DNA from 2 places in the Roseateles sp. P4_D2 genome. Region 2 is predicted to be linked to the other one. Evidence: predicted binding sites of a transcription regulator. Region 2 holds the regulator's gene; the other holds the start of a gene.
The links. Region 2 encodes FliA, which starts transcription of late flagellar genes. Its sites were predicted from a motif close to CTAAAGTTTNNNNNNNNNNNGCCGNTA; they were not measured.

Region 1: AC1DW0_RS02210 (putative motility protein) is a predicted target of FliA. The motif match lies at 2,700-2,726, and genes of this name have one in related genera.

What each region holds. Positions count from the first base shown of each region.
Region 1 is NZ_JBFUIM010000001.1:472,911-477,320, reverse strand. It holds gene AC1DW0_RS02230 (glycoside hydrolase) at 1-1,560, shown strand, start outside; gene AC1DW0_RS02225 (hypothetical protein) at 1,802-1,990, shown strand; gene AC1DW0_RS02220 (hypothetical protein) at 1,987-2,223, shown strand; gene AC1DW0_RS02215 (hypothetical protein) at 2,210-2,500, shown strand; gene AC1DW0_RS02210 (putative motility protein) at 2,491-2,691, opposite strand; gene nadB (L-aspartate oxidase) at 2,801-4,405, opposite strand.
Region 2 is NZ_JBFUIM010000008.1:276,348-280,757, forward strand. It holds gene flhF (flagellar biosynthesis protein FlhF) at 1-1,034, shown strand, start outside; gene AC1DW0_RS16670 (flagellar biosynthesis protein) at 1,043-1,819, shown strand; gene AC1DW0_RS16675 (RNA polymerase sigma factor FliA) at 1,918-2,631, shown strand; gene AC1DW0_RS16680 (methyl-accepting chemotaxis protein) at 2,683-4,029, shown strand; gene AC1DW0_RS16685 (autotransporter) at 4,037-4,410, opposite strand, start outside.

The sequences.
Region 1 (4,410 bases), on a different contig from region 2:
TCGTCAGGAACCTGGATCGTGCCGGATGGGCAGGGCATGGCCTTCGGCGTCAACGATGCCTACTGGCGCTCTGTCTTCAACCGCCCGCAGTGCTTCGGCGGCACCACCCTGTTGTCCTTCCCGGCGTGGACCCACCTCACAGGCACGCGGGCCATCACCTACGCGCTGGACGACGGCTTTCAGTCCGAGCTTTGCCTGCAGAACTCGAACGGGCTGCAGGCCAGCCTGAGACATGACTTCGCCGACGGTGCCAGCACGCTGGATCTGATGATCGAGCTCGGCACACCCAACCCGCTCGCACCGGCGCTGTTCTACAGAAGCCACCTGCGACAGCAGGGTCGGTTGCGATCCTTTGCCGACAAGCAGGTGCCTGAACTGGACCGCCTGTTTGGCGCCCCGCATCTGTACGTATGGGGCGATGGCCGCGATCTCGCTTTCCTGGACGACTTGAAGGCGCTGGGTATTGCCAGGCTCGTGATCAGCTACGACCAGGACCCGAAGACGCACAAGCACCTGGTCCGGCCGGCCTACCTGAAGAAGGCCCATGGCCTGGGCTACCTGGCGGGGCCCTACGACGCCTTCGACAATGGCCAACCCGACGACACGGCCGACATGCCCGCCGCGATCTGGGGGCCTGAGCTCTATCCGTCGGGCTGCCTGCGCGACAAGCAGGGCGCCGTCGTGCCGGGCTTCGCCAGCAGAGGCTGCCAGATGTCCAGCGAAGCCATCGCACGGCACCCGGCAGGCTTTGTCCCGGCGCAGCGCTACGAGGGGCACATCCGTGACGGCGCAAGCCAGGTCTTCATCGACGTGGACGGCTTCGGCAACTTCTACGACGACTTCAGCCCCGAGCACCGCATGACCAAGGCGCAGGATCGCCGCAACGTCCTGGCCCGCCTGAAACTGGGCATGCGCAAGTTCGGCCTGGTGCTGGGCTCGGAGAACGTGACCGCCTGGAGCGCCGACGTCACGCATTACTCGCACGGCACCGGGCAGGCCCACGTGGCGGCGTTCTGGCCCCTGCTCAGCGACAAGCGCTTCAGCGGCTATTGGCCACCGGAGCGCCCTCCGATCTATTTCGGCCGTTTCACGCCCACGGCTGACGAAGCACGCGCTCTGTTCGAACCCGCTGATCGCCTGCCCCTGTTCGATGCGGTCTACCACGACGCGTTGGTGACCGTGGATCGTTGGGAGCTCAGCCTGACCAAGGTGGTGGGCCAGGAAGCGCGCCGCTACGCGCGTTCGTTGCTGTATGGCGTGCCGACTCTGTGGAACCTTGACCGGCGCGACCTCGCCAGTGCCGCCGCCTGGCTGAAGGCGGCGCATGACGACTTCCAGGCCGTGCACGGCGTGTCGGCACCCGTGGCGCTCACGGCCTTCGCGTGGCTCACGGACGACCACAGCGTGCAGCAGGTCAGCTACGCAGACGGCAGGGCCGTGACAGCCAACTTCGGCAGCCGGGCCTGGCAGGGCCTGCAGCCGAACTGCGTCAGACTCAGCGGGCGCTCGGTGCTGCCCAGGACTTTCTGCCCGCCCGCGACGGCACTGAACCCTGGCTGAGACACCTTCCCGGGCGCAGACGCAGGCTCCGGTGCCGTAGGCCCACGAATCCCTAGCGAAATCAACAGCCTAGGCGCCTTTCTCGCATCTGAGGTCGTGGCTTTCGAGTCGACCGCCATCCCCCTTTGGAGGGATACGACGGGGGATGCCCGCCCGCCCATCCCCCCTCGGCACCCCCAAAGGGCGATACCCCCGCGGCCGGCGGGCTCCGAGACTGGCTCCATCGAAAACAGGAGCCGCCATGCAATCTCAATCCACCCCACTTGCCCCGGATGACGCGCTCTGGGCCAGCGCCTCGCTGCTGCGCATCACCATCAGCCAGTTGCGCGCGTGGGAAGCCGAATACGCGCCGCACCTCGCCGCGCAGCCAGCGACCGATGAAGAGGCCTGGGAAGGCACCGAACTGGACCCGCGGAGGACGGTGCTTTGACGATCAACAAACCTGTCGGCTTCGCCGCGCTGCTCGAGAAGATGCCGCGGCGTTTCGCGGCCCGGGCCAAGCGGGTCGAAGAGCGAGCCAGGCTCAGGCGTGAGGCTCAGGCCAAGCGCTTCGAGATGGAATTTCTGTGCGCCATCGAGGTGAAGGAAGGCGGCTGGAACGAGTGGCAAGACACCGTCGCCGAGTTCGCCGCCAGAGCAGGAGACGATCATGGGATTGCTTGATGCGAACCGCCATCTTGGCGCCGAGGCCGGCGTCAGCCATTGGGCCTTCGACAGCGCCGCCGGCAGGATCAGCGCCCGCGATGGCGACGGGAACCTGGTGATGGCCATCGCCACCGGCCCGCTCTTCGGCGCCCGATTGGCTGCCGCCTTCAATTCGCCCACGCCTGTCACGATGCCCTATGCCGGCGCCGGGTCTCGCGTTGGGGCAGAGGGGCGATGCGCGGTGGTCGGGGGATTCTGGGCGCCTGAACCGCGCCCCGGTCTTACTCAGGCGTAAACGTTCACGTTGCGCCCCAGCGTGCCTTCGGTCGCCAGTGCAGGCTGCTGCGGCAGCGCGCTGAGCAGGGCCATGGCGCCCGCCGCCTGAATGTCGATCGCCTTGCGCAGCACCAGGAGGCCGACCGCATCGGCTGCCCCTTGGGTATTGCTCGACGCGATGTTGACGCTGGCGGAGTTGGCGATGTCCATCTCGCATGTATCGGCAGGCCTGATCAGAACTTGAGTCGGAACGAGCAGCCTGGCACGACGGCGAGCTTGTATGGTGAAGAGCTGAGGCCCGGCATATCCGCGCTCGGTGCTAGCGTCGGCGCCGTTTGCTGATCAACACCGTCGGGAAGCTCACCGGCAGCGTGCGCGGGTAGTCGCGGCTGAAGTGCAGGCCGCGGCTCTCGTGGCGCATCAGGGCCGAGCGCACGATCAGCTCGGCGCATTCGACGAGGTTGCGCAGTTCCAGCAGGTCGCGCGTGACTCGGAAGCTCCCGTAGTAGTCATCAATCTCGCCGCGCAGCAGCTTGATGCGATGCAGCGCGCGCTCCAGGCGCTTGGTGGTACGCACGATGCCGACGTAGTTCCACATCAACAGGCGCAGTTCGTCCCAGTTGTGGGCGATGACGACCTGCTCGTCGGCGTTCTCGACCTGGCTCTCGTCCCAGGCCGGGATGGGAGCCCCGTCGGGGAGCGGGTGCGACAGGATGTCGGCCGCACAGGTCTGGCCCAGCACCACGCATTCCAGCAGCGAGTTGCTGGCCAGGCGGTTGGCGCCGTGCAGGCCGGTGTAGCCGGTTTCGCCCACGGCATACAGGCCCGGCAGGTCGCAGCGGCCGAGCAGGTCGGTCACAGCACCGCCGCAGGTGAAGTGCACGGCCGGCACGACGGGGATGGGCTGCCGGGCGATGTCGATGCCGAGCTTGAGGCAGCGGGCATGGATGGTCGGGAAATGCTCGATGAGGAAGGCTTCGCCGAGATGCGTGGCGTCCAGCCACACATGGTCCAGGCCGTGCTTTTTCATCTCGAAGTCGATGGCGCGGGCGACGATGTCGCGCGGTGCCAGCTCCATGCGCTCGTCATGCGCCGCCATGAAGCGGGTGCCATCCGGCAACTTCAGATGCCCACCCTCGCCGCGCAAGGCCTCGGTGATGAGGAAGCTGCGCTCCTGCGGGTGGTACAGGCAGGTCGGGTGGAACTGGATGAACTCCATGTTCGCGACCCGGCAGCCCGCGCGCCAGGCCATGGCGATGCCATCGCCGGTCGAGGTGTCGGGGTTGGTGGTGTAGCGGTAAACCTTGCCGGCGCCGCCAGTGGCCAGCACGACGGCGCGTGCCGCCAGCGTCTCCACACGCTGGGTGTCGATGTCCAGCGCGTAGGTGCCATAGACGCGGGGCGGTTCGTCGCGCTGCACGTGGCGTGACGTGATCAGGTCCAGCGCCATCCAGCGCTCGCGCAGCGTGATGTTGGGGTGCTTGCGGGCCAGCTCCAGCAGCTGGTCGTGGATGGCCTTGCCGGTGGCGTCGGCTGCGTGGGCAATGCGACGCACAGCGTGCCCGCCCTCACGCGTCAGGTGCAGGCCCATCGGGCCGGTGTCGTCGGTCGTGAAGGGCACGCCCTGGTCCACCAGCCAGCCTACGGCTGCAGCGCTGCGCTCGGCGATGAAGCGGGCGGCGGCTTCGTCGACGAGGCCTGCGCCAGCGTCCTGGGTGTCGCGCACATGGCTTTCGATGGAATCGTCGCTGCCCAGCACGCCGACGATGCCGCCCTGGGCCCACGCGGTGGCCGCCTCGGTCAGCTCGCGCTTGGCGAGGATGACGACGGGCACGCTGTCGGCGAGATGCAGGGCCACGGTGAGGCCGGCCAGGCCGGCGCCAATGATGACGACGGGGGCGTCGTCCGGGGGGGCAGCAGTCATGGCCG
Region 2 (4,410 bases):
TGCCGCAGCTCAGCGACATCGGTGCCGTGGAGCCCATGCCGCTGCCCGGCCAGCCCAATGCCAGCCAGCGCAACCAGATGGACATGGCTTCCGAGCTGCGCCAGATGCGTGGCCTGATCGAAGAACGTTTTTCGTCGCTGGCCTTCATGGAAAAGCTGCAGCGCCAGCCCGTGCAGGCGCGTCTGACGCAAAAGCTGCTGGAACTGGGCTTCAGCCCGGCCCTGGTTCGCAAGCTGGCCGAGAGCTGCCCGTCCGAGTTCAAGCCCGGCTCGCCCGCCGACCCGGCCGACGAGACCGCCTGGGCCGCCCATGTGCTGTCACGCAACCTGCATACCGATGAGGCCGCCCCGGCCATCGAGGACCGCGGCGGCGTGTTCGCGCTGATCGGCTCCACCGGCGTCGGCAAGACGACGACGACCGCCAAGCTGGCTGCCCACTTCGCCACCAAGTTCGGTGCCAGCCAGCTCGGCCTCATCACACTGGACGCCTACCGCATTGGCGCCCACGAGCAGCTGCGCGCCTACGGCCGCATCCTCGGCGTGCCCGTGCACACCGCCCACGACCGCGCCTCGCTCGATGACCTGCTCGACCTGCTGTCCAGCAAGAAGCTGGTGCTCATCGACACCGCCGGCATGGCCCAGCGCGACAGCCGCACCCAGGAGCTGCTGGAGATGCTGGCCCACCCCAGCATCAAGAAGCTGCTCGTCATCAACGCAGCCCAGCAGGGTGAAACCATTGAAGACGTCGTCAACGCCTGGAAGGGCGCGGCCTGCGAAGGCGTCGTGCTCAGCAAGATCGACGAAGCCGTCAAGCTCGCTCCGGCCCTGGACACCCTGATCCGCCACAAGCTCAAGGTGCTGGGCGTGGCCAATGGCCAGCGCGTGCCGGAAGACTGGCACCGCCTGCCCAGCGTCGGCCTGGTGCAGCGTGCCCTGAAGGGCGCCGCCTCTGGTGCCTGGCGCATGGACAACACCGACGTCAATCTCATCTTTGCCGGTGCGCCGCTGACCGAAGGCATGAGGGCAGTCCACTGATGTCCATCATGCAAGACCAAGCCCACGGCCTGCGGCGGCTGTTCGCCGCTTCCAAGACCCGCTTCGTGCCGGTTGTCAGCAATCCGCGCGTCATGGGGGCCGGCGTGCTGCTGGAAGGCCTGTGCGCGGCCTTTGCCGAGCTGAACCTGAACACCCTGGTCGTCGACGCCGGTGAACACTCGGCCAAGCCCTCGGAGCTGGCCAGCGTCGATCTGTCCAACTGCATCGAGCGCCTGTCGCCCAAGGTGTCCTACCTTGCCGCGCGCGGGCTGCCGCTGCGCCACATCAATGCCCATGGTTCGGCCGCCTCCTTCCTGGAGGCCGTGGCCGACGCCGCACCCGACGCCGACGTCATCCTGCTGCACGCGCCGGCGGCCGAACTCGCCCGCATCGTGGCCCTGCGAGAGGTGCGCCCGCTGTTGCTGGCTGATACCGAGCCCGCCAGCGTCACGGAAGCCTACGCGGGCATGAAATGGCTCACACAACGAGCGGGGCTGATGGTCTACAGTCTGCTGATGGCCTGCCACCCTCAACTGCGCGTGGCCACCCGCATCGCGCAACAGCTTCATTCCTGCGCCGACGGCTTCCTCGGCGCGGTGCTGCGCGATTGGGCCTGCCTGGACCCAAGAGCCTCCCAGCACGCACCACTCACGCCTGAACTGCGCCATCTCGCCCGCGAGCTGCTGCTTGCAGCTCCCCCGGGAGCGGCCGTTGACGCCGCCTCCGACGCGACTCCGCTGCGCCCGGCGCGCAAGGCGTCTTCCCCGTTCATCGCTGCGCATTGATCTCGCCGGAGACCAAACATGATGCCCCCACGCTCACTGCGTTCGCTGCCCCCCGCGGGGGCGCTTCAGCCCCTTCGGGCGGCCGTGCGGAGCTGACCATGTACACACCCAAAGGCCGCCTCGACAACAGCACGCTGATCAAGCAGTACAGCCCGCTGGTCCGACGCCTGGCGCACCAGATGATTGCCAAGCTGCCGGCCAATGTGGAGGTGGATGACCTGATCCAGGTCGGGCTGATCGGCCTGACCGATGCGCTGTCGCGCTTCGACGCCGAGCAGGGCGTGCAGTTCGAGACCTTCGCCACCCAGCGCATCCGCGGCGCCATGCTCGACGAGTTGCGCGGCGGCGACTGGATGAGCCGCGGCACGCGCCGCCAGCAGCGTGAGATCGAAGTCGCGGTGCACAAGGTCGAGCAGCGCCTGGGCCGCGCGCCGCGCGAGGACGAGATCGCCGCCGAGATGGGCCTGCCGCTGGCCGAATACCAGGAGCTGCTTGGCAAGGTGCGAGGCACCCAACTGGTCTATCTGGAAGACATGTCGGGCGCCGACGGTGACAACGACTACCTCGACCGCCATGTGGCCGACGAGGGTGCCAACCCCGTCGCCCAGCTGCAGGACCACCGCATGCGCGAGGCGCTGGTTGCGGCCATCAAGAACCTGCCCGAACGCGAGCAGTTCGTCATGAGCATGTACTACGAGCACGACATGAATCTCAAGGAGATTGCGGCCGTGCTCAAGGTCACGGAGTCCCGCGTGTGCCAGTTGCACAGTCAGTCGATTGCAAGGTTGCGCGTTAAGCTGCGTGACTGGTAATTTACGGGGCCACTTCTTGCCGAGCCCCGGCCAATAAGCGGGGACAAATGCATGTTCAAGTGGCCCAAGGGCGGAGGTTCTTCCCCCGCCATCACTCGGGACGAGCCCGTCCGGCGAGATGACAGTGCGGCGTTGAATGTCGTCAAGCGGCTGGCCCGCTCGATTTCCACGGTCGGCAAGGATGCCGCGGAAGTGCGCGGTGCCCTGGAAGATACCCAGCGCATCGTCCAGGCACAGAGCCAGGCCATGCAGGCCCTGGCTCAGCAGCTCAACCAGATCGGGCAGGCGCAGACCGCCATCACCACCGCCACCGCCCAGAGCGCTGCCGCCGTGCAGCGGGCCCGCGGCGCGCTCGGCGTCGTCGGTGGCGAGGTCGTTGGCATGGCGTCCACGCTGGCCCAGGTGTCGGGCGCCGCGGCCGAGATCACCAAGATTTCCCTGCAAACCCGCCTGGTCGCCTTCAACGCCGCCGTCGAAGCCAAGCATGCGGGCGATGCCGGGCGCGGTTTCGCTGTCGTCGCCGAGGCGGTCAAAGCCCTGGCCGGCCAGGTCGAGGCCTCATCCAAGGCCATCGTCAGCGCCATCGCCAGCCTGCAGGAGCGCATCGATCGCTTCAGCGCCGAGCTGACCGAGAACCCGGCCAAGCCCAGCCAGATCCACGCCGCCTTCCACGAGGTCGAGCAGGACGTGCAGCGCATCTCCGCGTCGGCCGGCGAGAGCAGCCAGCAGATGAGCCTGCTCAACGAACGCGCCCATGAGCTGGAGCGCGAGGTGTCCCAGGCCTCGCACGGCCTCAAGGTGGCCTTCGACGGCAGCGACCGCTTCCTGCGCATGTCCGAGGAGCTCGTCGAGCAGATCGCCGAGAGCGGCGTCGAGGTCGACGACATGCCCTTCATCCGTACTGCGCAGCAGGCCGCCGCCGAGATCGGTGCCCTGCTCGAAGAGGCGCTGCGCGGTGGCCAGATCAGCCAGGCCGATCTGTTCGACGACAAATATCGCCCGATCGAAGGCACGGCGCCGCAGCAGCACACGACGCGCTTCTGCCAGCTGACGGATCGCCTCTTCCCCACCGTGCAGGAGAAGATGCTGGCGTTCAGCGACAAGGTGGTGTTCTGCATCGCGGCCGACCGCAACGGCTATATCGCGACGCACAACCGCAAGTACTGCCAGCCGCAGCGCCCGGGCGACACGGTCTGGAACACGGCCAACAGCCGCTACCGCCGCATCTTCAACGACCGCACGGGCCTGGCCTCGGCACGCAACACGCGGCCCTTCCTGCTGCAGACCTATCGGCGCGACATGGGCGGTGGCCGCTTCGTCATCCTGAAGGAGGCCGCGGCGCCCATCATCGTCGCCGGCAAGCACTGGGGCGGACTCCGCCTGGCTTTCAATTTCTGATCGGGAGCTACTGCACGGTGACGAAGAAGCTCGTGGCATCCTGCCCGGGCGCCACGGTCGCCCCATTACTGCTGATCGAGCTGAACGCACCGCTGAGGCCACCGGTGGCCTGGATCAGCACGAGCTTCTGCCCCCGGGCGTAGCTGCCGCTGAAGTTCAGCACCAGGCTGCCACCGAGCATGGCAGGCCCGGCAACGCTGACATGGTCGTGGGTGACGCCAGGTGCGGTGCCGGCGATAGAGAGCGTGAGCTGGCCGGTCGCGCCCTGCCGGAAGCTACCCCCCAGCGCCAATTCATGTTGGCCGCTGGCCAGCCCCAGGGCCGCGTTGTTGACGACGTCGCCCGTGCCCATCGCATTGGCGCTGCCGGCCCAGGTGGTGC